DNA from 4 places in the Lachnoclostridium phytofermentans ISDg genome. Region 1 is predicted to be linked to each of the others. Evidence: predicted binding sites of a transcription regulator. Region 1 holds the regulator's gene; each other region holds the start of a gene.
The links. The regulator Rex, encoded in region 1, represses fermentation and respiration genes when NADH is low (regulators of the CRP and FNR family bind a similar motif). The targets are predictions, from matches to a motif close to ATTGTTAANTANTTAACAAT.
Positions count from the first base shown of each region.

Region 2: CPHY_RS00535 (NADH-quinone oxidoreductase subunit NuoE family protein) is a predicted target of Rex. The motif match lies at 3,755-3,774, and genes of this name have one in related genera.
Region 3: CPHY_RS19675 (NADH-quinone oxidoreductase subunit NuoE family protein) is a predicted target of Rex. The motif match lies at 5,929-5,948, and genes of this name have one in related genera.
Region 4: gap (type I glyceraldehyde-3-phosphate dehydrogenase) is a predicted target of Rex. The motif match lies at 6,326-6,345, and genes of this name have one in related genera.

Region 1 covers NC_010001.1:1,147,053-1,155,184, reverse strand. The annotation lists gene CPHY_RS04820 (bifunctional ADP-dependent NAD(P)H-hydrate dehydratase/NAD(P)H-hydrate epimerase) at 1-96, opposite strand, end outside; gene acpS (holo-ACP synthase) at 110-478, opposite strand; gene CPHY_RS04810 (hypothetical protein) at 503-1,270, opposite strand; gene CPHY_RS04805 (redox-sensing transcriptional repressor Rex) at 1,267-1,914, opposite strand; gene abc-f (ribosomal protection-like ABC-F family protein) at 2,476-4,476, shown strand; gene CPHY_RS04795 (DUF3221 domain-containing protein) at 4,646-5,401, opposite strand; gene CPHY_RS04790 (helix-turn-helix domain-containing protein) at 5,855-6,394, shown strand; gene CPHY_RS04785 (ABC transporter ATP-binding protein) at 6,409-7,482, shown strand; gene CPHY_RS04780 (ABC transporter permease) at 7,589-8,132, shown strand, end outside.
Region 2 covers NC_010001.1:115,244-123,375, reverse strand. The annotation lists gene CPHY_RS00550 ([Fe-Fe] hydrogenase large subunit C-terminal domain-containing protein) at 1-621, shown strand, start outside; gene CPHY_RS00545 (SpoIIE family protein phosphatase) at 670-1,842, shown strand; gene CPHY_RS00540 (4Fe-4S dicluster domain-containing protein) at 1,889-3,343, shown strand; gene CPHY_RS00535 (NADH-quinone oxidoreductase subunit NuoE family protein) at 3,853-4,338, shown strand; gene CPHY_RS00530 (NADH-ubiquinone oxidoreductase-F iron-sulfur binding region domain-containing protein) at 4,332-6,218, shown strand; gene CPHY_RS00525 ([FeFe] hydrogenase, group A) at 6,236-7,939, shown strand; gene CPHY_RS00520 ((2Fe-2S) ferredoxin domain-containing protein) at 7,962-8,132, shown strand, end outside.
Region 3 covers NC_010001.1:4,649,079-4,657,210, forward strand. The annotation lists gene CPHY_RS19640 (DUF3794 and LysM peptidoglycan-binding domain-containing protein) at 1-1,270, shown strand, start outside; gene CPHY_RS19645 (hypothetical protein) at 1,446-2,018, opposite strand; gene CPHY_RS19650 (PHP domain-containing protein) at 2,270-2,992, opposite strand; gene CPHY_RS19655 (hypothetical protein) at 2,973-3,320, opposite strand; gene CPHY_RS19660 ([Fe-Fe] hydrogenase large subunit C-terminal domain-containing protein) at 3,341-4,618, opposite strand; gene CPHY_RS19665 (ATP-binding protein) at 4,764-5,186, opposite strand; gene CPHY_RS19670 (DRTGG domain-containing protein) at 5,183-5,533, opposite strand; gene CPHY_RS19675 (NADH-quinone oxidoreductase subunit NuoE family protein) at 5,960-6,454, shown strand; gene CPHY_RS19680 (ATP-binding protein) at 6,527-7,084, shown strand; gene CPHY_RS19685 ((2Fe-2S) ferredoxin domain-containing protein) at 7,146-7,517, shown strand; gene CPHY_RS19690 (NADH-quinone oxidoreductase subunit NuoF) at 7,533-8,132, shown strand, end outside.
Region 4 covers NC_010001.1:3,523,500-3,531,631, forward strand. The annotation lists gene CPHY_RS22475 (class I tRNA ligase family protein) at 1-708, opposite strand, end outside; partial or broken gene CPHY_RS22480 (class I tRNA ligase family protein) at 727-1,470, opposite strand; T-box leader at 1,499-1,865, opposite strand; gene CPHY_RS14875 (hypothetical protein) at 2,096-2,803, shown strand; gene tpiA (triose-phosphate isomerase) at 2,973-3,719, opposite strand; gene CPHY_RS14885 (phosphoglycerate kinase) at 3,856-5,049, opposite strand; gene gap (type I glyceraldehyde-3-phosphate dehydrogenase) at 5,232-6,242, opposite strand; gene lepB (signal peptidase I) at 6,610-7,206, opposite strand; gene lepB (signal peptidase I) at 7,218-7,787, opposite strand; gene rpoZ (DNA-directed RNA polymerase subunit omega) at 7,903-8,132, opposite strand, start outside.

The sequences.
Region 1 (8,132 bases):
TGCACGCTCCATGAGAACCATTGCTGGAATTCCAATCTGCTCGATTGTTTTCTTATCTAAGTTTTTCATTTGCACCGCATCTAGTGCATACCGCATAACTAACCGCCTCCTACTCCCGGATAATCTCACCTATTACATAGGCACTAACTAATTCCTTCGTATTTGTTATAGAGACATGAATCCTCTCGACATTATGTTCCTTCGCTAAAATTTCTGCATTTCCATATAAATTTACATAAGGTTTCCCAAGATTATCGCGTAGTACTTCAATCTCATTTGGTGCAATCGCACGAAAACCTGTTCCAAACATTTTTACAACTGCTTCTTTTACAGCAAAATTCGAAGCTGCCTTTCGTATATCCGAAAGAAGCAGCTTCTGTTCCTGCTCCGTATAAATCTTCGTAAGAAATGTTTTCCGTTCGCAAGCTTTCACTACACGGTTAATTTCTATCATATCCGTGCCAATTCCAAAAATCATGGTAAGAAACTCCACTCTAATTCATTATAGTAAATCTTGTTCTTCGTCAATCTTACGCATCATCTCAGTCCCTAGCATGTCATAGAGATATGTATAAGTTCCACGATAATCTTTCTCGATTTCAAGTTTTTGCTTTTTTAAATTTCGCAGCTTTACCTCAGTTTCCCTGATTTCATCTTCTAAGGATTTTTTTCTTAAATTCTTTTCAAATATGTTACCATAGCAACTCTGTAAACTCTCAACCATCAATTCTTCATTTTTTGCAGCTATTTCACCTGGTAGTTTTTCGAGACTGTCCTCTGCAATCAATAACTTTTGATTGATATCTTCAATAAGTTTTTGATTTTTAGCTAATTTTCTTTCTTTTAGCCTACCAATCGGTGTATGATCAACTTCCATGTTATCCATTATTTCCTGCATCAGTTGAGACTTATATCGTTTCAATCCTTTGATGTCATCTAAGACTCTGCTCTGATCCTTCATCAATTCGACAAGTTCATCCCTTAACCTTCGTTGTACTCCAGACATCTTTTCCTCAGGGAATAAGTTGATAAAGCGTTCATCAAGTGTTACTATTGGAATCTTTCGATTTCGAAAGATTTGACGAAGACTCATTTCAGAGAATACTTTACTCCGATTTATTTTTCTTGGTTCCATCCTTGAAGGTTCCACATAACTTGATACTTTCACATTCTCAAACTCAAGATCGAAGTCTTCATCTAAATCATCCAAATCGCTTAAAGATTTCGTCTTTGGTTCCGACTTGTCGCCAAAACGTTTTCCTAATCTCAAATACTCTCCCCCGATTCTTCTGCCGCTTTTAAATTATACGACAGTCTCATAAGGCTTTCTGCCAAGTGAACATTTTCAACCATAACATCTTTTGGTAAATTTAGATCTGTTGGTGCAAAATTCCATATTGCATGAATACCAAGGCTAACTAAATCTGCCGCCACCTGCGGTGCTTTTGCTTTTGGTATCGTTAGTGCTGCTATATTCACAGTATTTGTTTTCATAAATTCTTCTAGTTCATCAATTAAACGGATTTCAATTCCACGGATGGATATTCCTATCAATCTAGGATTAACATCAAATATCCCACAGATATAAAATCCTCTTCTCTCAAAATCTGTATAATTTGCAAGCGCTTGTCCTAAATTACCTGCTCCAATAATAATAACATTATATTTCTTATCCAGACCAAGTATTTTACCAATCTCGGTATAAAGATATTCTACATTATAACCATATCCTTGTTGACCAAAACCGCCAAAGTTATTTAGATCCTGACGAATCTGTGATGCTGTAACATTCATCTTTTCGCTTAACTCTTTCGAAGAGATACGCACAACATCATTCTCTAATAATTCTCCAAGATAACGATAGTATCTTGGAAGACGCTTGATAACTGCTGATGAAATTGTTTTATCGTACATGCTAACCCTCCATCTTTCCTTCCAGGTTGTCCTATTCTTATACCCCAAATCTATAAGATTGTAACCCTGGTATTACAACAGACTATACACAGATAGGATGTGTTCTTATTATAAATATTATAGTAAATTGTGAATAACCTGTCAATGATTTGACGTAGGATACTACGTATGTTAGAATATTCTACAGTTAATATGCACCTGCGATACACTTCTATTCATAGAATTTGCAGGTGTTAAGAAAGTGTGAAGAAATATTGTCTTCTTATCATGCAAAATGAAATACTTATAAACTTCATTTTGCTTTTTTATTCACAAGGAAAAGTTCGGAAATCGTACTTTTTCATTAATCGGATTGGCGGTGCAAAGTGCGCACCTTTTATCAGAAGTTTAAAAAGCAAACTTCTGATAAGTTATATTATCGGAACAAAAACATGTTCCAATAATCGGATTGACGGTGCAAAGTGCGCACCTTTTATCAGAAGTTTATAAAGCAAACTTCTGATAAGTTATATTATTGTGAAGCTCTTATACAGCTTCCTTTCAGAAGTGTGAGGAAACATCATGATACTAGCATGTAAGAATATTAGTAAAAGCTTTGGAACGACTCCAATACTCGATAAAGTCGCTTTCCATGTAAATGAGCGTGAGAAAGTAGCTATCGTAGGAATTAATGGTGCAGGAAAGTCTACCTTAATAAAAATCATCATGGGTGAATTAACTGCCGATGAAGGAGAGATTATCTTTGCTAAAGGTGCAACTGTAGGATATCTTGCTCAACATCAGGACTTATCCACAGATAGTACCATTTATGAAGAAGTTTTAGCAATAAAATCAGATATAATTAAAATGGAAGAAACAATTCGCCGTCTTGAAATAGATATGAAATCAGCTACTGGCGCAGAATTAGAACGAATGCTTTCTTCCTACTCAAGACTAACACATGATTTTGAGTTAAAGAATGGATATGCCTACCAAAGTGAAGTAATTGGTGTACTAAAAGGTCTTGGCTTTACGGAGGAAGATTTTAACAAAAAAGTATCAACCCTTTCTGGTGGACAAAAAACACGTGTAGCTCTTGGTAAGCTTCTCTTAAGTACACCAGATATCATCTTCTTAGATGAGCCTACCAACCACCTTGATATGGAATCTATCGCTTGGTTAGAAACTTTCTTAGTGAATTATTCTGGAGCTGTTGTTGTAATCGCCCATGACCGTTACTTCCTTAATAAAGTAGTTTCCAAGGTTGTGGAATTAGATAACACAAAGGCGACAATGTTCGAAGGAAATTATTCTGACTATGCAATGAAAAAAGAACAACTTCGTGAAACCATGATTCGTCATTACTTAAATCAGCAGCGTGAAATTAAACATCAAGAAGAGGTCATAGCAAAACTTCGTTCCTTCAACCGCGAAAAATCCATAAAACGTGCGGAAAGTCGTGAGAAGATGTTGGATAAAATAGATCGCCTTGATAAACCAGTTACTGTAAATGATAAGATGCATATAGCCCTTGAACCAAATATCATAAGTGGTAATGATGTACTAACAGTGACTGATTTGCGTAAATCCTATGGTTCTCTAACACTGTTTGACCAACTAAATTTTGAGGTAAAACGTGGTGAAAAAGTTGCGATTATCGGTAATAACGGTACTGGTAAAACAACCATCTTAAAAATAATTAATCAGATTATCAATGCCGATGCTGGAGATGTAAAACTTGGTGCAAAGGTTTTTGTTGGTTACTATGATCAGGAACATCATGTTCTTAATATGGACAAAACAATCTTTGACGAGATTCAAGATACGTATCCTAATATGGATAACACAAGAGTACGTAATATCCTTGCTGCATTTTTATTCACTGGCGATGATGTATTTAAATTAATTAAAGATATCAGTGGTGGAGAGCGTGGCCGCGTATCTCTAGCAAAGCTTATGCTATCCGATGCAAACTTCCTAATCATGGATGAGCCAACCAACCATCTTGACATTACATCAAAGGAAATACTTGAGAATGCGATTAACAATTATACCGGTACGGTGCTCTATGTATCCCATGACCGTTATTTTATTAATCGTACTGCTTCCAGAATTCTTGACTTAACCAATCAGACTTTCTTAAATTATATTGGTAATTATGATTATTATCTTGAGAAGAAACCAGAGATGGAATGGAGAGCCTTTGGCAACAATAATGGCTATAATCAGTCTGACGCTAACGATAATATTTTAAATGGACTTCGAATCAATAAGCATCTAGATCAGGCAAATAAAGAATTACAAACTTCATCTTTTCCACAAGAACCAGTTTCTGAGAATAAGCTAGACTGGCAACAGCAAAAAGAAGAGCAAGCCAAACTTAGAAAGCGTCAGAATGAATTAAAGAAAGTTGAAGATGAAATTACACGTTTGGAAGCAAGAAATGAGGAACTGGAAGTATTGCTTGCAGACTCTTCTATCTATACAAACTCATCAAAACTAATCGAAGTTCATAAAGAAAAGAAGGAATTGGAAGAAAGATTAGAAGTTCTTATGGAGCAATGGGAAGAACTTAGTGAGTAACTAATGATTGAAATTAATAATAAATGATCTAAAGATATGATAAACATAAAAATGATCAGCAGAATCAAAAAGATTGATATATAACCTTTTGTAGACTTTTGCTGATCATATTTTTTGTTAAACTATACTCCTTCTTAACCTCCTATTATGAACGATAAACCATAAATAATTAACTAATCCACATACTTTTCTTTGATATTATCCACTCTTCTCCATCAAACTTTGCCTTACCTTTATAACCAATAGCACCTAGTCCACTTCTCCATTTATTGATAACATACTCTAGTGTTTGTTTACCTTCATTATATTCCGAATTGCTAATGGTTATAATAATACCTGTAGGAAAATAAAGCTCTTCTTCATTAATAAGTCCTTCTTTCACTAATTGATCAAAAGTACTTTCCTTTACTTCCAGACCATACATTTCATATAACTTCATCAGTAAGATTTCCTTATCTATCTCTGAAAGATTCGTTGCTTCAGTTAAATTGAGAGCAATCATGTTGATATCACTATTTAAACCACTATCAAGTTTGTAAATATCATCAATTATAGTAATATATCCATCTATTAATAGATTAGATTCAAAAATTTCAATATAAACAGCAGTAATCTGCGCAGGATATGATTCTAATATAATCCCGTCATAAGTGATTTTAACTACATCTCCAATCTGAATCTCATTTAAATCTACTTCCTTTTTATCTTGATTAAATATCATTGCACTGTTAGCCCCTATACTGATTTTATCAGCAAGCCTAAATTCATTGGAATCAACATCCGGTTTTACTAAAAGACCATTGTTGTTATCAATAACCACTGCCTTAAACTTCGTATTTTCTATAGAGAAAGGTTTCTTAGTACATCCAACTAATATTCCGGTAAAAAGTAATATAAATAAATATAAATATATTTTACTCTTCATGAATTTGCTCCTTCCGTTTCACATCTCCTTATTATTAGACGCTTAGAATATCCAAAAGTAGCCACGCAAGCGGCACGTAGTTTGTCAGATACTAAGGAAAAAATATATCTTAAGCCATCTTTGAATCCAATTGGATGCAGCATTATACTCCTAATGTAAGTTAAATCTTATTTTATTTCCATCTTTTTTTAAGTTTAGTAAAATGACATAAAAAGTTTAGTAATAGAAAGAATTTATATTGACATACGAGTTTATCCGTGTATAATAATAGAAGTCTAGTTTAGAAATGCTAAACTTATGGTTTAATAAAATCTCAACTTCCTATTACTGGAATTCAAAAGAACATAATCGGATAAGATTACAATACCGGTGCAAAAATTGCACTCTTATCCTTTTCATAACGAATGATGATACATGTAAACATGAACCACAAAGAAAGGTTTGGTGAACAGCATGAAGATAGGTGCTAAAATTAAAGAACTACGAGTTCAAAAAAGCTTAACCCAAGAAGAGCTTGCAGATCGAGCGGAGCTTTCAAAAGGATTTATCTCTCAATTAGAACGTGACATCACTTCGCCTTCCATCGCCACCCTAGTCGATATTTTGCAATGTTTAGGTACGAACCTGGAGGCATTCTTTACGGACACAACATCAGAGCAGGTTGTATTCAAACGTGGGGATTATTTTGAAAAGGTAGATAATGAGCTAAATAATAAGATTGAATGGATTATTCCAAATGCTCAGAAAAATATGATGGAACCAATTTTATTAACATTAGAACCGGGTGGTTCCACCTATCCAGATAACCCACACGAGGGAGAAGAATTTGGATATGTGATTAGCGGTTCGATTACAATTCATATCGGAAATAAAACACATCGAGTAAAGAAAGGGGAATCCTTTTACTTTACTCCAAATAAAAATCACTATATAGCAGCTACCGGTAAGACCGGCGCTACGCTACTTTGGGTATCCACCCCGCCGAGCTTCTAGGAGGAATGAACATGATAGATAATAAGTTAATCGATCTTATAAATATAACAAAACGCTATGGAAATAACGTTGTAATCGACGATTTAAATCTTTACATTCGTGAAAATGAGTTTTTAACACTCTTAGGTCCATCCGGATGTGGTAAAACTACTACTCTTCGTATTATTGGTGGTTTTGAACAACCTGATCAGGGCCGTGTTATTTTTGATGGGAAAGATATTACAAAGCTTCCTCCGAATGAACGTCAACTAAATACTGTATTTCAAAAATATGCGTTATTTACTCATATGACGATTGAAGAAAACATCGCATTTGGTCTTAAAATTAAGAAAAAGAGCAGACAGTATATTAAAGATAAGATTTCTTATGCCTTAAAATTAGTAAACTTAGATGGCTTTGAAAATCGTATGCCTGATTCTTTAAGTGGTGGTCAGCAACAGCGTATCGCAATTGCTCGTGCTATCGTAAATGAACCAAAGGTTCTTCTTCTAGATGAGCCTCTTGGTGCTCTTGACTTAAAACTTCGTCAAGATATGCAATATGAGTTAATTCGTTTAAAAAATGAACTTGGTATCACTTTCGTATATGTTACTCACGACCAAGAAGAAGCATTAACCATGTCAGATACCATCATGGTCATGAATCAAGGCTATATTCAGCAGATTGGTACACCAGAAAAGATTTATAACGAGCCAAAGAATGCCTTTGTTGCAGACTTTATCGGTGAAAGTAATATCATCAACGCAACCATGGTACAAGACCGTTTAGTTAATATTCTTGGAGCCAATTTCCCATGTGTGGATGTAGGCTTTGGTAAAATTCAACCAGTCGATGTGGTAATCCGTCCTGAAGATATTGATTTAGTAGCTCCAGAAGCTGGAATTATCACAGGACGTGTCACTTCCTTAATCTTTAAGGGTGTTCATTATGAAATGACGGTTATGGCAAATGGATTTGAATGGCTTGTACATTCTACTGACCTTTCACCGGTTGGTGCCGAAGTAGGTATTAAGGTAGATCCATATGACATTCAAATTATGAACAAGCCAGAATCCGAAGATGAGGAGGCAGTAGGTGTCAATGAATAATCAAGAGGAAAGTAAAGTAACCGCTCAAGAGGCTACTGTTACATTGGTGAGAAAGTCTCACCACTTCAGTGGTAAATCCCTCCTGACTTTCCCTTATATTTTATGGATGGGTGCCTTTATTATCATTCCACTGATTATGGTCGTTTACTACGGCTTTACTACAAAGGCAAATAATAGCTTTACCTTAGAGAATATAAAATTAATCGCAGACCCTGTTAATCAAAAAGCTTTATATTTAAGTTTAAAACTATCTCTAATCAGTACTTTGATATGCTTATTACTCGCATATCCGCTTGCTTTAATTTTAAAAAGTATGAAGTTAAAAAGTAACAGCTTTGTCGTATTTGTTATGATTCTTCCTATGTGGATGAACTTCTTACTACGTACTATAGCTTGGCAGAACATCTTAGAAAATAACGGTATTATCAATACCTTGCTAAAAGCATTAAATCTGCCAACTGTTAATATCATTAACACACCAACTGCCATTGTGCTTGGTATGGTTTATAATTTCCTACCGTTTATGATATTGCCAATTTATAATACACTTGCAAAAATTGATGACAATGTCATCAATGCTGCTCGTGACCTTGGTGCAAATGGATGGATTACCTTCCGTAAGATTATCTTCCCATTAAGTATCCCTGGAG
Region 2 (8,132 bases), 1.0 Mb from region 1:
GAGGATATGTTAAACTGCGGTGCTTGTGGTTATGCTACCTGCCGTGATAAAGCAAATGCTGTTTACCAAGGGAAAGCAGAGCTTAATATGTGCATCCCCTATATGCACGAACGTGCACAATCCATGGCCAACTTCGTTCTTGATACGACTCCAAATATTATTATTATCGTAGATGCAGAGATGAAAATTATGGAGTTTTCTGCGGCGGCTGAAAAATATTTTAGAACTCCCCGCTCTGTAGCTAAGGAAATGTATCTCTATGAATTTATTGACCATAGTAATTTTCAGGCAGTACTAGAGACACAAAAAGACATCATCGGAAAGAGAGTCATCTACGAAGACCGAAATCTTGCAACTTTGCAGACCATTGTATATTCTAAAGAACAAAACTGTGTACTGGGTATCTTTCAGGATATCTCACACCAAGAAGAACTCGACCGTAAGGCTTACAAAGTGAAGGTGGAAACCATTGAGATGGCACAACGTGTTATTGATAAACAGATGAAGGTTGCACAGGAAATTGCAGGTTTACTTGGTGAAACCACAGCAGAAACAAAAGTTACCCTAACCAAACTACGGGATACGATACTAAACGATGGGAAACCTTATGATATTTTTTAGAATATAATACAATCGAAAATGCGCCAAGTCGCAGGAATTGGAGTTAAGATGAGCGTAACAATCGATGTCTCTTATAAGAGTCTTAATAAGAACAATGAAGAACTCTGTGGTGACAAAGTTGAGATTTTAAAAACAAAAGATTCTAATATCATCATACTGGCTGATGGAATGGGTAGCGGAGTAAAAGCAAATATCCTCGCTACTCTAACTTCAAAAATTCTTGGAACCATGTTTTTAAACGGTGCTGGGATTGAAGAATGTGTACAAACAATCGTTAAGACCTTACCCGTATGTCAAGTTAGACAGGTTGCTTATTCTACTTTTAGCATTCTACAGATTTTTAAGACCGGAGATGCTTATTTAGTAGAATTTGATAACCCAGCATGCGTTTTTATTCGTGATGGTGCACTATTGACAGTGCCATACAAAGAACGTATGATAGAGGGTAAGTGCATTCGTGAATACCGTTTTGAGGTTGCCTTAAATGATTGCTTTATTCTAATGAGCGATGGAGTAATTCATGCTGGTGTTGGCAAAGCCTTAAATTTTGGTTGGACCTGGACTAATATGGCCGAGTACTCTGTACAGGCAACAAACTCAACTCTTTCTGCATCACGGTTGGTATCAATCCTTAGTAAGGCTTGCGATGATTTGTATATGCAATCACCAGGTGATGATACTACGGTTGCGGTTGCCAGAGTCATCGACTCAAAACCAGTGCATTTATTTACCGGACCCCCATTAAATCCGGTGGATGATACCACAGCTGTTTATGCGTTTCTAGAAGGTACTGCTACACGAATCGTTAGCGGCGGTACTTCAGCAAATATCGTTGCACGTGTATTAAATCGTCCGATACACACCTCCTTAAACTATACCGATCCAAATATGCCTCCAATTGCATATATTGAAGGGATTGATTTAGTTACGGAAGGAGTATTAACACTGACAAGGGCTCTAAAGCTCATGCGAGAATATGTAGAAAAAGAGGTAAATGAAGACTTCTTCTTAGAGTTAGATAAGGATAATGGCGGTTCTAAGATTGCCAAAATAATTATCGAAGAATGTACGGAGCTTCATCTTTTTGTTGGTCGTACCATGAACGAAGCGCATCAAAACCCTAGTCTTCCTTTTGATTTAAGTATTCGTATGAATCTCGTTACCCAGATTATTGATATCGTTCATAAGATGGGAAAGGAAGCTATTGTAAAGTACTATTAATTTGTTGTGACCGCGAAAATCGGTCTGGAAAGGTAAGGAACCACATATGTTACAAACAGATAATGACATCGGAACCATAAAACATGAGGTACTCTTTGAGGTAGCTAAACTAGCATTTAAAAATCAATTAGCAGATAAGGAAGATGTTCTTCCTTATGAGATGATACCAGGACCACAGGCTAATTTTAGATGCTGTGTCTATAAAGAACGTGAAATCATCCGTCAAAGAATTCGTCTAGCACAAGGAAAATCCCCATCCTTAAGTCATGATAGCAGCAACATCGTACAGGTTATCTCTTCTGCATGCGAAGAATGTCCTATTACACGATTTCTCGTGACAGACAATTGTCAAAAATGTATGGGAAAACGCTGTCAAAAAGCTTGTAACTTTCAAGCAATCTCAATGTCTCATGACCGTGCTCACATCGATCCAGCCAAATGTAAGGAATGTGGAATGTGTGCGAGTGCCTGTCCATACAATGCGATTGCCGATTTAAAGCGTCCATGTAAGAAAAGCTGTCCAGTTGATGCGATCTCTATGGATGAGAACAATATTGTAGTCATTGATGAAGAAAAATGTATCAATTGCGGACAATGTATTAATAACTGTCCATTTGGTGCCATCTCTGACCGCTCCTTTATGGTAGATGTTATTAACTTATTAAGTATAGATAAGCCAATTTATGCAATGATTGCACCTGCAATTGAAGGTCAGTTTGGTGCCACCGCTACCACTGGTGTAATGACAGAAGCATTAAAACAGTTAGGTTTTACCGGCGTATACGAAGTTGCTCTTGGCGCAGATTTAGTTGCTGCTTCTGAAGCAGAAGAATGGGCCGAGGCTTATAAGGAAGGTATGAAAAAAACTACCTCTTGCTGTCCTGCCTTTGTTAAGATGATTAAAAATCATTACCCTAGTTTAGTAGAACATATCTCCAGTACGATTTCCCCTATGCAGGCAACTGCCAAATACATTAAGGCAATTCATGAAGATGCCATCACTGTCTTTATTGGCCCATGTATTGCAAAGAAAGGTGAAGTACTCGATCATATTGCAGAAGGTGGAGCTGATTATGCTCTAACCTTTGATGAATTATACGCTATGCTACGTGCGAAAGATATTAACCTTGAAACAATTGGTGAGAACATACAGCAAGGTAGTATTTTCGCTAAGAACTTTGCTGTAGCTGGCGGAGTAACTGCTTCTGTCGTAGAGGCCTTAAAGGAAAAAGGAATTGACGCTCCAATAACAGTAGCTGGTTGTAACGGAGCTGCGGAATGTAAAAAAGCGCTCACACTTTTAAAAGTAGGAAAATTCCCTGAGGACTTTATGGAAGGTATGTGCTGTGAAGGTGGCTGCGTCAACGGACCTGGAAGTATCTTAACAGGACGATTTGCAGCTAAAAATCGTGCGAAACTACTAAGCTCCGCAGATGATCGTAAGATTTATGATACCGTAGATTCTTGTCAGGATTTAAATATCCAGATGCATCGCCACTAGTTCTCTAGTTTCCATTATAGTTTGTTAGTTTCTATAAGTTTATTAGTTTCTATAAATAGGTTATTAGTTTCTATAATAGTTTGCTAATTTTCATTATGCTTTACTAACTTGCAAAAAGGCAAATAAAGAAATCATAATATAATTAAAGATGCAAATAGTATGTTTTGAGGAGCGATGTGCTCTCATAACCATACTATTTGCATCTTTTTTTCAATAAGCTCGTTATATTTTTATCATTATGTGGAGTACTTAAATTTTTAATTAAATTCATGTAATTCGTACTATTCCTAAGTAATTTTGTAAATTAAATACATTTATTGTTCAATTATACAAATTTTAGTGCTTATTCTGAACTTTGAATTTCATAAATCTTCTTGTATTTGTTCAAAATCCATGATAATATATGTTCTAGTTGATAAATATTTATCAATCTTTTATTCACCTATTGAGATTAATCGACAGTAATCTGTCGCTTTTCTAAAAGTATGGATTGAGAAAGGAGCTACCTTATGTTAGGGCAAGACGAAAAAGGGCTCATTGATAACATCCTCACAGCCCATGACTATAATAAGTCACATGTAATAGCGATTATGCAAGAAGTACAGAAAGTATATCGCTATTTACCGGAGGAAGTACTTTGTTACATAGCAGAAAAACTAAAGTTAAGTGAAGCTAAGATCTATGGAGTTGCAACCTTTTATGAAAACTTCTCCTTAGAGCCAAAAGGAAAATACGTTATAAAAATTTGTGACGGAACTGCTTGCCATGTTAGAAAGTCCATCCCTATTTTGGAGGAATTCCGTAAAGTTCTTGGTGTTACAGAGAAAAATCCAACCACAGATGACATGATATTTACCGTGGAAACAGTATCCTGCCTTGGCGCATGCGGCTTAGCACCAGTATGTACGGTAAATGATGTCGTTCATGCTGCAATGACACCAGAAAAAGCAAAAGCACTCATTGAACAGTTAAGAGAGGAGGCTTTCCAATGTTAATTAGAAGCAGAGAAGAATTGGACGCCTTAAAAGTCCGCTATCAAAAGTCTTTTAAAAGCCAATACAAACAGATACTAATCTGTGGTGGAACTGGCTGTGTAGCTGGTGGATCCTTAAACATCTATGCCAGACTAAAAGAACTAATCGAGGAAAGTGGGCTTGATGTTTCCGTATCCTTAGAGGATGAGCCGCATGAAGCTGTAGGTATAAAAAAGAGCGGATGCCATGGTTTTTGTGAGATGGGACCTTTACTTCGTATCGAACCGGCAGGAGTTCTCTACATCAAGGTGAAAGTAGAAGATTGTGAAGAAATCGTAGAGCAAAGTATTATAAAAGATGGAGTTGTAGAAAGGCTTCTGTATAAGGATAGCGAAGGTAACTCCTATAATAAACAAGAAGACATACCTTTTTATAAACAGCAGACGCGTGTCGCCCTAGAACACTGCGGACATATCAATGCAGAATCAATTAACGAATACATAGCTATGGGAGGCTATCAAGCAGTAGCAAAAGCTCTCTTTGATATGACCTCTGAATCTATTGTAGATGAAATTTCCGATTCCTATCTTCGTGGTCGTGGGGGCGGCGGGTTCCCAACCGGAAAGAAGTGGGCACAGGTACTTCGCCAGACCGAAGAAACCAAATACGTGGTTTGTAATGGTGATGAAGGTGACCCAGGTGCTTTTATGGACCGTAGTATGATGGAGGGTGATCCTCATCGAATGATAGAAGGTATGATAATCGCAGGAATTGCAACAAAAGCACATTATGGTTATATCTATGTTCGTGCAGAGTATCCACTTGCAGTACACCGTTTGGAGACAGCAATCGAACAAGCAAGGAGCTTAGGATTACTCGGGTGTAATATCTTAGGTTCTGGATTTTCCTTTGCTTTAAAAATTAGCCAAGGAGCAGGTGCCTTTGTTTGTGGAGAAGGATCTGCCTTAACCGCTTCCATCGAAGGTAACCGTGGAATGCCTAGAGTAAAGCCACCTAGAACGGTAGAAAAGGGATTATTTGAGAAGCCTACCGTATTAAATAACGTAGAAACCTTCTGTAATGTGCCGTCTATCATCTTAAAAGGTGCAGACTGGTATAAGACTTATGGTTTAGAAAAAAATTATGGAACAAAAGCATTTGCCTTAACAGGTAATGTTATGAATACCGGCTTAATTGAAGTACCAATGGGTACTACCCTTCGTAAGGTTATCTATGATATTGGTGGCGGTGTAAAGGGTGGTGAGTTTAAAGCGGTACAAATTGGCGGTCCATCCGGTGGGTGTCTTGTATTAAATGCAGAGAATGACCATCTTGACATGCCACTTGATTTTGACTCCTTAAAAAAAGTAGGTGCAATGATAGGTTCCGGTGGTCTTGTTGTTATGAATGATAAGAGCTGTATGGTGGAAGTCGCTAGGTTCTTCATGAACTTTACCCAGAACGAATCCTGTGGAAAATGTGTTCCATGCCGTGAAGGTACCAAACGAATGTTAGAACTCTTAACTGATATTGTAGAGGGAAGAGGGACACTTGAGCACCTAGATCTATTAGAAGAATTAGCGGAAACCATTTCTGCTACTGCTCTTTGTGGTCTTGGTAAAACAGCTGCATCTCCTGTTGTTTCAACCATCAAGTACTTTAGAGACGAATACATTGCCCATGTCGTTGATAAAAAATGTCCTGCCGGTCAGTGTAAGGCATTAATGACCTTAAAGATTATTCCTGAACTTTGTAAAGGATGTACGAAATGTGCTAGACTGTGCCCTGTTTCCGCAATCTCCGGTGAAGTTAAGAAGCTTCATAGTATTGATACAAAGAAGTGTATCAAATGTGGAGCTTGTAAAGATAGCTGTGGTTTCAAAGCAATCATTGAAGAGTAGGAGAAAGGAGAATAACGATGGCAAAATATATGATTATTGATGGCAACCGAGTGGAATTTAACGATGAGCCAAATATCCTTGCTTTAGTTCGTAAAGCAGGTATCGATCTTCCCACTTTTTGTTACTATTCTGATTTATCCATCTACGGAGCTTGCAGAATGTGTGTAGTAGAAGATCAATGGGGTGGCATTATTGCCTCCTGCTCCACTCCTCCTAAGGATAAGATGGAAGTTAAAACAAATACACCAAAACTTCATCAACATAGAAAGATGATATTAGAGTTATTACTTGCTGCACATTGCAGGGACTGTACGGTTTGTGACAAAAACGGTAAATGTCGCCTTCAAGAGTTAGCTCACCGTTTTGGAATTAAGTCTGTCCGTTTTGAAAATAAGACGGAAGAGATGGAACTTGATACCTCTTCTGCTTCCATTATTCGTGATCCTGGAAAATGTATTCTCTGCGGGGACTGTGTTAGAATGTGTAACGAAATACAGAATGTAGGTGCTATTGACTTTGCACACCGCGGTGCTAAAATGATAGTAAGCCCTGCATTTAATAAAAAAATTGCTGAGACCAATTGTGTAAACTGTGGTCAATGTGCTGCCGTTTGTCCTACCGCTGCGATTACTGTAAAATCAGATTTAAAGGACGTATGGAAGGCAATCTACAATCCTAAAAAACGTGTTGTTGTTCAAGTTGCTCCTGCCGTTCGTGTCGCTCTCGGAGAAGAATTCCATATGAAAGCTGGGGAGAATGTCATTGGGAAAATTGTGGCTGCGCTTCGTAGATTAGGATTTGATGCGATATTTGATACCTCTGTTGGAGCTGACTTAACTATTATGGAGGAGTCTAAAGAGCTATTAAAGAAGCTTGAAGCAGGTGAAAACAAATACCCACTCTTCACTTCTTGCTGCCCTGGCTGGATCCGCTACGCAGAAACGAAGCATAAAGAATTACTTCCGTACATTTCAACCTGTAAATCTCCGATGGAGATGTTTGGTGCTGTAATTAAAGAGCACTTTAAGGGACTTGATTCCACAGAAGGTGTCGAGACAGTTTCGGTTGCAATTATGCCATGCTCTGCAAAGAAGTACGAAGCTTCTAGGGAAGAGTTTAAACGAAACGACATCCCTGATGTGGACTACGTAATCACAACCATAGAACTCGTAAAGATGATTAAAGAAATCGGTATTCAGTTTGAAGAAATTGAGCCAGAAGCTCCAGATATGCCATTCTCCTTGTACTCCGGTGCAGGTGTTATCTTTGGTGTTACTGGTGGAGTTACAGAAGCTGCTGTTCGCCGTGTTGTCGCTGATAAGAGTCCAAAAGCGCTAAAAGACATTGAATTCTTAGGTCTGCGTGGTATGGAGGGTGTAAAGGTTTGTGAACTTCAGGTGGAAGAGAACTCTATTGTCCGCATCGGTGTTGTCAGTGGTTTAGCAAATGCAGAGGCTTTGATTGAAAAGATTGAAAGCGGTGAAGAACATTTTGATTTTGTTGAAGTAATGGCATGCCCTGGTGGTTGTATTGCCGGTGCAGGTCAGCCATTTAGCCACAAGGAAGAGAAAAATGCTCGTGCATTAGGTATGTACAAAGCTGATAAGGTTTCACAGATTAAAAGATGTGAAGAGAACCCTCTGATGCTCTCTTTGTACAACGGTATGTTAAAACACCGTACTCACGAATTGCTACACGTATCCTATCGAAAGGAAGACTAATCTTCCGGAAATGAGGTCACCTATGCTGATTAACATTTGTATTGGCAGCGCCTGCCATTTAAAAGGTTCCTACAACGTAATAACCGAAATGCAGCAACTCATGGAAGAAGACAGCTATGGCTCGCAGATTGAATTAAAGTCCGTGTTTTGTCTTGGCCATTGTCAATCCGGCGTTTCTGTCCAGATTGACGAT
Region 3 (8,132 bases), 1.3 Mb from region 1:
TACCGGAACATTAAAATACGAGATCGAAGACCTAACCGCTAGTATTATTAATTCCAGAAAACTTAGTGTAAAGGCTTTGGTTCGCTTAAGTGTTGCCGTAGAAGATTTGTATGATGAAGAAAGTGCAGTATCTGTTGATGCCGAACCTGATGTACAATCCATATCCAAAACAATTGACGTTACCAATATGGCTGTAAACAAAAAGGACAGCTATCGGTTCCGTGATGAGGTTGTTCTTCCATCTGGTAAGAGCTGTATCTCCGAAGTTCTATATAATAATGTAGAATTGAAGAATGTCGATGTGCGTCTGTTGACAGATAAGTTCACTGCCAAAGGTGAGATTTCGTTGTTTGTGCTTTACATAGGAGAGGGTGAAGACAGCCCAATGGAATACTATGAGGCTGATCTACCTTTTAGCTCAACCATTGACTGTAATGGCTGTTCCGAAGATATGACTCCTGACATCTCACTCGATATCGTTGGTAACAACTTAAGTGTAAAACCAGATGCGGATGGAGAAGAAAGAGTTCTTGACTTAGAGACAATCTTAGATGTTTCCATTAAGATTTATGAGGAAACTCAGATGCAAGTTCTTCAGGATATTTATTCTCCAATGAGGGAAATAACTCCTGTTTACAAGGAAGCTAAGTATGAGAACCTTCTCATGCGTAATAACAACCGCGCACGTATTTCGGAAAGAATTCGATTAGATGAAGATAGTGCAAAACTATTACAGATTTGCCATGGAAATGGTACCGTTAAGATTGATGATATTACTCCAGTAGATAATGGATTAGAAGTGGAAGGCGTCATTGACCTTAGCATCCTTTACATAAGCTCAGATGATGCAAGGCCTTTACAGGCTATTAAATCTTCGGTCCCATTTTCTCAAATGATCGAAATTCGAGACTTAAAGGCAAATAGCAACTATGATGTAAAATCAAACCTTGAACAAATCAACATTATGATGCTTGATAACACAGAGGTAGAGGTAAAAGCTAGTGTTGTTCTTAACGTTATAGCATTTGATTGTTTAACCGAATCCTTTATGGTTGATTTCAAAGAAAATCCTCTTGACTTAGCAGGGTTACAAGCAATGCCAGGTATGGTTGGATATGTAGTAAAATCTGGTGATAGCCTTTGGAAGATAGCAAAGAGTTACCATACCACAGTTGACGCTATCAAAGATATTAATGATTTGGAATCAGAAGCTATCAGTGTAGGGGATCATCTCTTAATCGTTAAAGAATTAGATCCGAGCTTTGGATGATTTTAAAGAAAGTTTAATTTATAGGTAATTGCATAGCAATTTCCAAATAAATGAAAAAAGAGAGTGTAATTAGATACCTAACTACACTCTCTTCTTAAAGTCAAAGGATACTCGTAATTCGCATGTCGGCTATGCTTGAAAACGCTACTTACTCGTAATCCATTAGTAACTACGATTACTCTAAACCGTCTTTCCACTTATTAAGCTTTTCAATCGTTGTATCTAAAGTTTTCTGACATATCTCAGGAAGTTCGCCTCCCCAAGCTTTCGTAGCCTCTTTAAAGCCCTTCTTAACAGCATTAATCATGGCTTCTGCTTTGGAAGAATCATTCCCAGCCAGTGCTTTTGCAAAAGATACTAATCGTTCGGAGGTTTGTTCAACACCCCAATACCCATCTTCTGCAATTTCAGAAGCGGCTTTCGCAGCAGTTTCTGGGTCAACCGTTACTTTTCCTTCACGAAGCAGAGCCCAAATATCTGTAGCATCCGTTACTTGCTCGCCTTGTTTTAATAGCATTTTTTCAACTAACGAGCGAAGACTTGCTGTTCTTTGTTCCGCATCCGCTTTTAATCTTTCGATAGTCTCTCTATCCTGTTGCTTATTTGTTTTAATGCCTTCGGACTTTTCATAAGTTGCAGCCACTGTTTCTTGCTTTGGCTCATTTGTCGTGGAATTTTTCTTTTCTAATTCCACTGATTCTGTTAACGCATAGGTGCTTCTTACACCCGTAACTCCGTTTACACTCATACAATACCCTCCTTGGTATACGTAGGGCTATAAACCCTAAAAAAAGACATTAGTTACCGACCTATACTTAGGTCTTATTTCTTATATCGGAAGAAATCGTAAAATGTTTAACTCTATGTAACCTTAATTGAGATTCTAAATCTTCTAGCTTAAGTTCCTAATGCCTCTAATTTAAGTTTCAAGCTTTTAATTTAAGTTTCTATGCTTCTAATTTAAGTTCCTAAGCTCTCTAATTTACTTTCCGCTCTAGTCTAATATCCCATATTTTCTAGTGCTTTCAGTACAGCCGTTGCACTTTTCATAGAAGCTGATAATAGATGAATTGGTTCACTAATCTGCCCTAAGTTATGGGCATCGGAATCTGAAATAACATTGCACTGGTGAAGATAGGGATTATTAGGTACGAAAAGTTCTCTATTCTCTAGTTTTGTAAACTCCACACAAGAAAATCTACTATCTGGTGGTAGAAACCCTAGGTTTGATATTACACTATTCGAATTTTTATCAATATGAGCCGGAATCATAACCCCACGATAAGCAGTTACGATTTCATAGACATCAGAAAATCCAATAGTAGTCGCATTAATCAAAAGATACTCTTCACGCTCTACCACCTTCTCATCTTCGTCTACAACTAACTGATTTCCAAAGATACTTTCCTTATTCTTTACCTTTATTAAATGCTCATAGACATAGGAATCAAACAACATCGCATCTTCTAATTCCGCAAATAAACAAATGACATGTACTTCTTCAGAAGTCGTTAACTCCATTCCTGGTAAGACTAAAATATTATTTTTCTTTCCAATCTCTATTGCAATCTTACAGTTTCTACAGGTATTATGATCCGTAATTGCAATCACATCTAACCCCTTTAATGCCGCCATCATAACAATATTGGTCGGAGTCATATCGTCATCAGCACAAGGGGATAAGCAGGTGTGAATATGAAAATCATAGGTTAGAGGAATCATGTATGATTTGATATACTTGATATGCTGCCCCAAAAATAGGAAGATCGGTAGCTAAGATAGTAACACCTTCACTTTTCGCTTTTGATAGTGCAGCAGCATCAATCGTAACTCCCTCCGATAAAATTACACAAGCTACTTCCGTTAAAGTTGCAACCGCTATCGTATTTATATTACCCATTACAGTTGCCCAAGCGGCTCCAACTGGAATTTTACTCATTGCAATACTTAATAAATCACAACAAAATGGAGTTTCTACTTTCATATTTAGATTGTCACCTTCGTTAATTACTGTAAAATTGCATCTCCTGATAAACTCTTGTTTTGTCATCCTTACCTCCTGCTAATCTTCTAATTATCCTTTGTAAATTTACCAGATAGCTTGCTTACATACTCTCTAAAGATATGGATGCAATAGTTTTCCTCTGCAACCCCTCTCACAATATCCTCTGCAAGAGCCTTACAAGTCGGAGCTCCGCAAGAACCACAGTCAAGCCCCGGAAACTTCTTACAAAGTTCTTCTACTTTTGCTACCTTACCGATACTTTCAAGTAAACTGACACCAAGATTGAATACAGGTTCATATTCAACTTCCTGTGTCCAGCCAATATCAATACTTTCAAGTGGAATATGTGTTCTTGCAACAGGCATATATTTACGAAGTCTCTTTAGTTTTACTTTTGCAACATATGGATTTTCAACAGTAAGTACCCCTCCAACGCAGCCTCCATTACAAGCATTCAGTTCAATAAACTCAAGATTCGTAAACTTCTGATCCTCCATATCCTCAAGTACTCGAATGATATTTTCAATTCCATCTGCTGCAAGGTAACTATCTGTTAGAAGTCCACTTGCCTCACCGCCACTAGAACCCCAGCTGATTCCTATTTTACCTGCGATTGCAAGGTCTTCTAACTCTTCTCTTTCTGCTACAGTTTTCATACAGCTAATTAACTGAGGATAGACATCCTTAATTGCAAGTACCCCATCCACCTCACTTTTTTCATATCCCAACGGATTTTTTGCCGCTGTAACCTTCGCTGGGCATGGTGAAATGAAAAAGATACCTATTTTCTCACTTGGAAGTCCCGTCTTTTCCATGGCTATTTTTCTAGCTAATTCCGCAGCAATATCAACTGGCGCCTTTAACGGAAGCAGATGCTCCAATAAGCTTGGAAAACGGACACGAATCAATCTAGTTACCACAGGGCATGCCGTACTAATAACAGGCCACTTCTCCTTATGTTCTTCTATGTACATTCTAGTTGCTGCAGATACAATTTCAGCAGCACCGCTTACTTCAAAAACATCAGAGAATCCCATTAACTTTAAGGCATTTAAAACAATATTAATATCATCTAAATTATTCATCTGTGCATACAAAGAAGGTGCTGGTAAGGCAACGGTATATTCGAATTGCTTAATCATATCCATACTATCATACGTCGCATTCTTGGCATGATGAGGACATATTCTAATACACTCACCACAGTCGATACAAAATTCCTTTGTGATTACCGCCTTTTGATTACGAACTCTTATTGCCTCGGTAGGGCAACGCTTAATGCAATTGATACAGCCCTTACAAAGGTTTTCATCTAATCGTACCGCGGTATGAAACTTCCCCATCGTCATCCCCCTCTCCTAGCATATCTCTTAGTATATATTTCATTCCAAGACACAAAAAACATATAGGAAGCTATGCTGATTCTTTATGCACTATATCTTAATACATCAACTCTAATATATCCATCATTCCTTTATACTAACATAATTACATATAAACCTTCAACGATACAGTAGTCCCCTCTCCCAATATGGTATTTATACTCATTTCATCTGAGTATTTTTTCATATTTGGAAGGCCCATGCCAGCCCCAAATCCCAGTGCCCTAACATTATCGGGTGCAGTGGAATATCCAGCCTGCATGGCAAGTTCTACATCTACAATTCCTGGTCCCTCATCTTTTAATATCATTATGATTTCTGTAGAAGAGATATGTACCGTGATATCTCCTCCATGAGCATGAATCACCATGTTTATCTCGCCCTCATACATAGAGATGGCAACCTTTCTTATAGCCTCCGGATTTGCTCCCATCTGCTTTAATTTCTTTTTAACATCACTAGATGCTTCCCCCGCTCTAGTAAAATCATCACCAGGTATCGTATAAGTTAGTGTGATTGATTGGCTCAATTTGAGGTACCTCCTCGCAGACCATTTTGATATAATAAACCACATGCTGTAAACATACGATGTCCGGTACATAATAACGGTATTTCTCTTTCATTTGCAAGCTCAATCATAGCTTCATCTGGTCTTTTTCCTCGAACAAAAACGATACATACGACATCCATCATCTCCGCTGTGCGAATTACCTGTAAATTGCACAACCCGGTTAACAATACGCATTGTTCTTCGACAAATGCAAGTACATCACTCATCATATCGGATCCACAACCAGTTTGTGCCTCACGATTTAAAAATTCTTCTCCGCTAATTACCTGTGCTCCAAGTATTTCTTTCACATCTCTTACAGTCATGTGCGAATGCCTCCTCATCTTCTTTTACTCTATTTATCTTTATGGCTTTCCTTTTTTCAATAAAACTGTCAATATTGTATAAATTTTATACATTTTTACTTATTTATCAGTATAACATTACCAAATGTTCTTTTCAACTCCAGCTGGATAATTATTTTAATCTATATGTTATTTTATTAACCACTTTCTATGTATTATTGTATATTTCATATAAATAATTCAATATTTAATGTGCTTAATATGTTTCATGTATTTTATTGCATATACAATTGTATATAGTGTATTTGGTTATACTAAAATTAAAGATTACTATTTGTTAAATTTATATCATTGTGGATTTTTCACTAATACCATGCTATAATACTATTGTTTTTCGACAACATGTCATCGAAAAGATTGTTAAAAAACTATCAAGGAGGTTTTATCATGAGCTCACAGAAATCAACCGTTCCTTTTGCTGGAACAAAAGAGCAAGAGGCAGAACTTATAAGTGTTATAGAAGAGCTTAAAAGTGACAAAGGTGCCTTAATGCCAATACTTCAGAAGGCACAGGAAATCTATGGTTACCTTCCGATTGAAGTTCAAACCATTATTTCTAACACATTAGATATTCCTTTGGAAAAGATTTATGGAGTAGTAACATTTTATTCTCAATTCTCTCTTTTACCAAAAGGGAAATTCAAAATTTCCGTATGTCTTGGAACCGCCTGTTATGTAAAAGGCTCTGGTGACATCTATAATAAACTCATGGAGAAGCTTGGTATTGCTAGCGGCGAATGTACCCCTGACGGTAAGTTCTCTTTAGAAGCTTGCCGTTGTATTGGTGCCTGTGGTTTAGCTCCTGTTCTTACCGTTAACGATGATGTATACGGAAGACTTTCCGTAGATGACTTGGATGGTATTCTTGCTAAATACGCATAAGCTAATTCCTATTAGTACCTTTCAACTTCAAAATCGCATTGTTTATAGAATATGAAATAGAGGAAATCAAGTATGATGCCGGAAATCTCTCTGAACGTATTAGATGTGGCTCAAAATTCCATACGTGCAGACGCAACACTCATTATTATAACTGTAACTGCAGATAGAAAAAAGGATACTATGACTATAGTAATTAAAGATAATGGCTGTGGCATGACAAAAGAGCAGGTAACCCATGTCTTAGACCCTTTTTTCACAACACGAACTACCCGTAAGGTCGGGCTTGGAATACCGTTTTTTCAATATGCGGCGACTTCCACTGGTGGTAACTTTTCCATAGATTCTGTTGTTGGGGAAGGTACCATGGTTACAGCAAGTTTTATTCTCTCTCATATTGATCGGATGCCGCTTGGAGACATGACAAGCACGATGCATACGCTGATAACATTGAATAACCGGATAGATTTCTTATATACATATACCGTAGATGACAAAAGTTTCACCCTAGATACCAGAGAAATTCGAATGATACTTGACGGAATACCGCTTAATTCTCCTGATGTTTCTAATTATATACGAGAGTTTTTAAGCGAAAATAAGCAAGAAGTCGACCAAGGAATCATTCTCTAAGATAATCCGTTTGAATTTGGTAATTATATGCGCAAAGAATATGCGCAGAAATGGAGGAATTATGAAATCTCTTGAAGAATTAAAAGCAATACGGGAGAAGATGCAGAATCAAATTGGCCTTCGTAACGAAGCCGAAGCAAATATCCGTGTCGTTGTAGGTATGGCTACCTGCGGTATCGCAAGTGGAGCAAGACCTGTTCTTAATGCTCTTTCAACCGCAGTTCAAGAAAAAGGCCTTTCAAATATTGTGGTTACACAAACAGGATGTATCGGTTTGTGTCAGTTTGAACCAATTGTAGAGATTACGGAAGCCGATAAAGAAAAAGTAACTTATGTAAAGATGACAGCAGAAAAAGCGCTTGAAGTAGTAGAAAAGCACTTAGTACGTGGACAAATTGTCAAGGAATATACGATTCAAAATTATATTAAATAGCGAGGAGGACCTAATATGTATCGTTCACACATCTTAGTTTGTGGCGGAACTGGTTGTACTTCCTCCGGAAGTCAGCAGATTCTAAATGCGTTACAGACTGAAATCGAAAAAGCCGGACTAAAAGAAGAGGTTGCTGTCGTTCAGACAGGATGCCACGGACTTTGTGCTTTGGGACCTATTATGTTAATTTATCCAGAAGGCACATTTTACTCTATGGTAAATGTTGACGACATCCCGGAAATCGTAACGGAGCACTTATTAAAAGGTAGAATTGTGAAACGCCTTCTCTATAATGAGACTGTTACTGAAGATGGTATCAAATCATTAAACGAAACGGATTTTTATAAAAAACAGCACAGAATAGCACTTCGTAATTGTGGTGTAATTAACCCAGAGAATATTGATGAATACATAGGAACAAGGGGGTACGAAGCACTTGGTAAGGTTCTTACTGAGATGACCCCAGACGATGTAATACAAGTCCTCCTAGACAGCGGGTTACGTGGCCGTGGAGGCGGCGGATTCCCAACCGGTTTAAAGTGGAAACTTGCAAAAGGAAATGACGCTGATCAAAAATATGTTTGCTGTAATGCCGATGAAGGTGACCCAGGTGCA
Region 4 (8,132 bases), 2.4 Mb from region 1:
TTTTAATACCGGATCTGCACCTATCTGTTCTTCTTTTGGCAAATATACCTGCGGCATAAAGCTAACGCTCTTATTGGCTAATCCTAAACTTAAAAAATGGATTCTCAGTTGCTCATCCGTATAATAATCAAGAAGTTCACCAGCCATTGGAGGTTTGATATCAGAACTGCTGCTTGCTTTCTTATCCATAAATAAAATATGATTATTGGCAACAAGCATTGGAAGTTTTACCTTTGCCATATCAATATGATTTACCTCCTCACTAAAGAGAACTGCAAACATCGCCATCTCAGCTATTCCATAAAAGTAAATATTATCTTCACCGATAAATTGATACACTTCGCTATCCTCATGAAGAAAATAATCCTTCCATAATTCCTCGGCTTTCCCTTGAAGTTTTAAATATTCTCTAATAAATGAAATCGGCGCCCATAGAGATTCTGGCCATACCCAAAAGGTTAAATCTTCTTCACCTGGTACCGGAACTCCCCATTCGATATTTCCTGTTAAGCGAAATGGCACTAATGTTTTACCAGTACGATAGCGAAGCCCCCCTGCTGCTAAGATATCTTTTGCTCTATCTCTATCATTTAGATTTTTAAATACAAAAGTTACAGAAGGTTTCTTCTCCTCATTGATGGTTTCATGCGCTGGTAGCTTTTCTTCTAATTCTTTTAAATCCGCGATTTGCTTTTTTAATACATGCATTACTGGAGGTTTTAAAAATTCTTCAATTGTATTTAATAAATACTTTCTAGATACCGTATTCTTTCTTAGCCAATCAATCCTAGTCTGAAGCATTTCTGTGCAGTCTTCTAAACGGAAGTACCAATTATTAACCTCTTTCATAATTGGGGTTTTTCCTGATAAAGTGCTCTTTGGGTTTATCAAATCACTTGGCATATACTGATGTCCTAGGGAACATTCATCTGCATATCCATGTTCGGATTGACACCCTTCAATTGGACATTGGCCTACAACCTGTCTACCATTTAAGAACACATTAAAATCAGGATCATAAAACTGTGTTGTTGTCAATTTTTCTAAATAGCCTTGTTCTTTTAACTTTAAAAATACTTCTTCTGATACCTTCTCATGAATTTCACCAGCCTCACCTAGTGCAGAGGCTGCATAAAGGTTTGGAGATATCTGATATTATTCAAGTACTTCTTTTTGTTTTTCATGATTACTACGAACATAATCTGTGATCGATCCAACATTCTCATTCTCTTCTAGTTTTTTACGATAGCTTTCCAAAATCGGTGAGCCATAACAATCTGTTCCCGAAACAAATATTACATTTTCCTCTCCGATACGATCTCGCAAAAATCTTGCAAAGGTATCTGCATGAACAAACATACCACCAACATGGCCAAAATGAAGTTCTTTATTGCCATAAGGCATTCCTGCTGTAACAACTGCGCGCTTTGGAAAAACTGGACGCGTCTTTTCTTTTTTCCATTCAGACATAAAAAAATCACCTCTTGCGTTATATTTAGCAAGGGGCGAATGAATTCGCGGTACCACCCTATTTCATTGATACGTCACCATATCAACCTTATCAAGTACACTTAGATACTCTAGTCCTGTAACGGAGACAACCGTCATAGCATCAATAAAATAAGGCAACAACCATTAATATTCTGGTAATCATTAATTCTCTAGTAGCCATTAATATTCAGGTTACCATTATTTCTCCAGTGGTATTCATTAATTCTCTGGTAACCATTAATACTTGGTATTCCTAATTTTATATCCGTATGCAGCTCCGAGTCTTGTTTCACCATTCTTTCACTACCTTCTTCCACCAACCGAAGGCTCTCTGTAAGTGTTAGAAAGACTACTCTTCTCTTCCTAGCCTTTTTCTTGTTTTCTGTATTATAGTTTTAATCTTACATTATGTCAAGGGCTAATCGCTCTATGATTGTTTAATTGATACGCTAATCACTTAATTGAATTAGCCTTCTCTTATATTATAAGAATATATTTTAAGAATAACCAAGGTATACTCCTACTAATCCATATTCCGTAATATGATATCATTTTTGTTTATGCTATAATAACACTGATAAATCAAAGTTTGCAGGGGGTATTTATGAAAATCAGATGTGTTTGGGAACATAACGGAAACGATACGCTCCTTTATTCAGATAACTTTATCGGAGCATATACAAGGGGAAGATCAAAAGATATAGCACTGGAAAAAATGCAAGGAGAAGTGGAATCATATCTTAGATGGCAAAACGAATTGATCCCTGATTCACTTGTACCAGAGATAGTACAACAAAAGGAAAGTCAATTGCAAATTTGCGATGCAGATTCCGACATTATCTTTGATGAAGAAAAGAAACCTTTAACCAAAGAAGAGTATTTACGTTTGAAAGAATTGGCTTTAAAATCTGCAAGCGATTTTTTGAAATTATATGAAATGATTCCCGATAAAAATAAAAGCGTTTTACCAAAAAGAAAAACCTTTTATGGTGATGCACCAAGAACAGCTTATGAGATGTATGAACATACCAAAAATGTAAACTCATACTATTTCGGAGAGATTAATACTCAAGTTGATAACAAAGGAACAATTTATACGTGTCGAAAAAAAGGATTTGAATTATTGGAGCAGAATTCTAATTATTTGATCAATCAATTAGTTGAAAGTAGTTATGATGAGTTTTGGTCTTTGAGAAAAGTTTTGAGACGTTTTATATGGCATGATAGAATACATGCCAAGGCAATGTATAAGATGGCTATTAAGACATTTGGCTATAATTCGGTTGAAAATGTATTTAAATTTAATACATAAGTTCAAATTTATCGATTACCTTATAAATAAAGGGAGTTACAGAGAACTAAAATGTTGAATAAAATCTAACACTTTGGTTCCCTGCACCCCCTTTACTTATACGATATTATAGTGGCATACAATTAAATGGTACACTATAACATCGTATACTCTATAACATCTTTTATACTTATTTATAATTTACAATCTGTCCAAAGTCAGGTTTTAAGCTAGCGCCACCAACTAAGCCACCATCGATATCTGATTGAGTAAATAATTCTGGTGCACTTGCAGCTGTAACGCTACCGCCATACTGAATACGAATAGCTTCTGCAGTTGTTTCACCATAAAGCTCACCGATACATACACGGATTGCAGCACAAACTTCCTGAGCTTGCTCTGTTGTTGCTACTTTACCTGTACCAATTGCCCAAATAGGTTCGTAAGCAATTACGGTTGTTGCTGCTTGCTCTGCTGTTACATTTAAGAAAGCTATTTTAATTTGCTGACGAATCCAGTCTATTGTAATTCCTTGCTCTCTTTGTGTTAAGGACTCACCGCAACAGATAATTGGAGTAATTCCGTGCTCTAATGCCTTTAATACTTTCTTATTTACTGTAATATCAGATTCTGCAAAGTATTCTCTTCTTTCAGAATGTCCAATTATAACATATTTTACGCCGATATCAGTTAACATGTTAGGAGCGATTTCTCCAGTATAAGCACCACTCTCTTCATAAAACATATTCTCAGCACCAATAGAAATGTTTGATCCCTTCGCTGCTTCAATTGCAGTTGTTAAAGAAATCGCTGGTACACAAAATACTACGTCTACATCATCATTTTTAACTAATGGCTTTAATTCTTCTATTAACTTAACAGTCTCACTTGGAGTCTTGTTCATTTTCCAGTTACCTGCAATAATTTTTCTACGCATTGTTTGTTCTCCTTATTCTTTTTAGTCTATTATGTATGATGGCTGCTTGTTAGGAGCGCATACCGCTTCAAACAAACAGCCATGCATCGACTATTGTATTATAACCAATAAAACTGAAAAGATTTATAATTTTATATTATTTATCGTTAGCTGCTACTACACCTGGAAGCTCTTTGCCTTCAAGGAACTCTAAGGAAGCACCGCCACCTGTTGAGATATGAGACATCTTGTCTCCAAATCCTAACTGATTAACAGCTGCTGCAGAATCACCACCACCGATGATTGTTGTAGCATCAATATCAGCCATAGCCTGAGCTACTGCGATTGTACCCTTTGCATAATTAGACATTTCGAATACACCCATTGGTCCATTCCATACTACTGTCTTAGCACTCTTAAGAGCATCTGCATAAAGTTCGCAAGTCTTTGGTCCAATATCAAGACCTTCTTCATCTGCTTCGATTTCTCCACGGCCAACTATTCTGGATGGAGCATCGTTACTGAACTCTTTTGCAACTACTGTGTCGATAGGAAGTAATAAGTTAACACCATTCTTCTTAGCTTTTTCCATCATTTCTTTTGCATAATCGATGTAATCAGCCTCTAATAAAGAATTACCAACTTCTTCTCCAAGAGCCTTCATGAAAGTATAAGCCATACCACCACCGATGATAAGGGTATCTACTTTATCAAGAAGGTTGTTAATTACGGAAATCTTAGAAGAAACTTTAGAACCACCAAGGATAGCGACTAAAGGTCTTACTGGATTATTTACTGCATTTCCTAAGAAGTCGATTTCTTTCTGCATTAAGTAACCAACTACTGCTGTATCAACAAACTGTGTGATACCAACATTAGAGCAATGTGCTCTATGAGCTGTACCAAATGCATCATTTACGAATACATCGCAAAGGGAAGCAAGTTCTTTAGAGAAAGCTTCACCATTTTTTGTCTCTTCTGCTCTGTAACGAGTATTCTCAAGTAATACTACATCTCCATCGTTCATAGCAGCAACAGCAGCCTTTGCATTCTCACCAACTACAGTTGCATCTGCAGCGAATTTAACTTCTTTAGAAAGTAATTTAGCTAAAGCTTCTGCAACAGGAGCTAGGGATAACTCTGGCTTTGGCTCTCCCTTTGGCTTACCAAGATGGGAGCAAAGAATAACCTTTCCACCATCATTGATTAATTTCTTAATAGTAGGAAGTGCAGCTACAAGACGAGTATCGTCTGTAATCTTTCCTTCTTGTAATGGTACGTTAAAGTCACAACGAACTAAAACTCTTTTTCCTTTTACATTGATATCATCAACTGATTTCTTGTTTAACATACGTAAAACTCCTTTCTTTATCGAAACAGCGAAACGGCTTCCCCGTTTTTCTGCAAAATTTATTCTAGGTAGGAGATATTTTCTATAACAATACACCTATGTGGATGTAAATTCAAGAAATTTCCTAGTAATTTAAAAAATGGGTCCGGTCCATAAAGACCGGACCCATACTGGATCTTCTATTATGCTAATTCAGCGAAGTACTTGATTGTTCTTACCATCTGGCTTGTGTAAGAATTCTCATTGTCGTACCAAGAAACGATCTTAACTAAAGTCTTTCCATCAGGAAGCTCTGTAACCTTAGTCTGAGTTGCATCGAATAAAGAACCATATCTAATTCCAATGACATCAGAAGATACTAACTCTTCCTCTGTGTAACCAAAAGATTCACTAGCTGCTGCCTTCATAGCTGCATTGATGTCATTCTTAGTTACTTTCTTGTTAACAACTGCTACTAACTCAGTAGTAGATCCTGTTGGAACTGGAACTCTTTGAGCTGCACCGTCTAATTTACCAGCTAAATCTGGAATAACTAAACCAATTGCCTTAGCAGCACCAGTGCTGTTAGGAACGATGTTACAAGCAGCTGCACGAGCTCTTCTTAAATCGCCTTTTCTGTGTGGTCCATCAAGTACCATCTGATCACCTGTGTAAGCGTGGATTGTAGTCATGAAACCTTTTTCAATTGAAGCTAACTTGTTTAATGTATCTGCCATAGGAGCTAAACAGTTTGTTGTACAAGAAGCTGCAGAAATGATTGTATCTTCAGCTGTTAATGTATTTTCATTTACGCTGAAAACGACAGTAGGAAGATCATCACCAGCTGGAGCGGAGATAACAACCTTCTTAGCACCAGCATCAATGTGTGCCTGAGATTTAGCCTTGGATACATAGAAACCTGTACATTCAAGTACAACGTCTACTCCAAGTGTTCCCCAAGGAAGTTTAGAAGCATCTGCTTCAGCATAAATTTTAATTTCCTTACCGTCAACTACGATAGAAGACTCTTTTGCTTCTACTGTGTGTCCGTCATATCTTCCCTGAGCTGAATCATACTTTAACAAATGAGCTAACATAGCTGGGCTTGTTAAATCGTTGATTGCTACTACTTCGTAACCTTCTGCGCCAAACATCTGTCTGAATGCAAGACGACCGATACGTCCAAAACCATTAATTGCTACTTTTACTGCCATGATTAAATTCCTCCTAAATGAAATTTTATAATATACTGTCATAAATACTAACCAAAGTGGACAGCTATTAATTTATTTCTTGGATTGTTAAGATTTTGTCAAAGACTAAGCCTGACTATAACCAAAATCCTTCTCTATTTTACCCAATTTGTAATATAATTTCAAGCAAATTTTATTATTTTACTAATTATTAACACTTAGGCTATAATTCAACCTTTTCCATTCTTTTTTTTGTGCATTTTATAATTATAATTTTGTTAATAAAAATGATAGGGTTAATAATTAAGCTGACTTATTTTTGATTTGTATTGTAACTATTATTAACTTGAAATTATGTTTATATTTCCCTTGAACAAAATGTTAGTATTTATTTAATAGGCCCCATCTTATTGAGTGGCCATAAACGAAAAATTGCTCTTCCACCGATGTTTTCTTTTTTCACCGGACCTACTTCTTCATAGCGACTATCTAGACTTACAGTTCTATTATCACCAAGTACAAAATATTCATCCTCTTCTAATGTAATTGGATTCGCCGCAAGACCAGGTTTTCTTATTGGGTCTTTTCCAAAGTCTTCCTTCAGTAATTCACCGTTAACAAAGATATCCTCACCAATGATTTGAACTGTTTCTCCTGGCATGCCAATAATACGTTTGATATAATATTCATCATCTCCTTTTTCGTGAGGATAAAATACAATCACATCAAAACGTTTTAATTTGTCAAAGTGATAAGATATTTTCTCTACCCATAGATTTTCACCATTATGCAGTGATGTTTCCATAGAGTCACCTACTACAATTGTTCTTTGTAGTATATATCTTGGTACAATAAAAGCTGCAAAATACAAGGCCACTATGTAGATTAAGATTTCAAACACAATCCGTTTCCTCGAACTCTTTCCTTCTGTGTGTGCCACTTCAGTTTCTAAATCATGATAACCATCTACTTCTTTATCTTCCATGCTATCACCGCCTATTTATGTTTTACTATACCAAAATCTCTAAAAGGCCATATAGTGCACCACGCACGGCCCAATATGGAATCTTGTTTTACTACACCAACACTTGGATCTCTACTGTCTTTACTATTATTTCTGTTATCACCAAGTACAAAATATTCACCTTCTCCAAGGACGATTTTTTCACCAGCAATACCTGCACTCTTAATGAGATTTTCAAGTCCATAATTCTCATCTAAACGTTCTCCATTGATAAGAATTACACTATCCATAATTTGCACTGTTTCTCCTGGTAATCCAATCACACGTTTGATATAGTATAACTCATTATCATCCTCATAAGGCTGAAAAACAATGACATCAAAACGTTTTGGCTCTGATAGGCTATACGAAATTTTCTCTAAAAGCACATGGTTATTATTATGGAGAGTTGGTTCCATGGAACTTCCGTTTACTTCAACAGGTTGAATTAGAAAACGCTGTACTAACAACACAACTACAAATATAATGATAAAGTAAGCTACCGTCTCTATGGATTGTCGTAAAAACGATTTACCATCCTGCATTCCTTTATCGTTTTCCACAGTTGCTGTCTCCTCTATTTTAATGTCATTACGCATAATTTCCCTTTCATTGGAACAGGCTGTTGCAAGTCGTCCTATAAGACATCTTTACAACAGCCCTCACACTTGTTATAGCTTATTCATTTTCATTTTCGTCATCTTCGCTTACGATCTTTACTTTAGATTTGTAAAGCTCTTCCACTGCTATAGAAAGTGGTTTATTGCAACTACTTTCTGTTAAAGGTTCTGCACCGTCAATAATTTGTCTAGCACGCTTTGCTGTAGCTAATACGATAGAATAACGGCTGTTTACTACTGGCTGTTCGCCTGGTTCTACCTCGCTATTAACTACCTGCATTAAGTCAT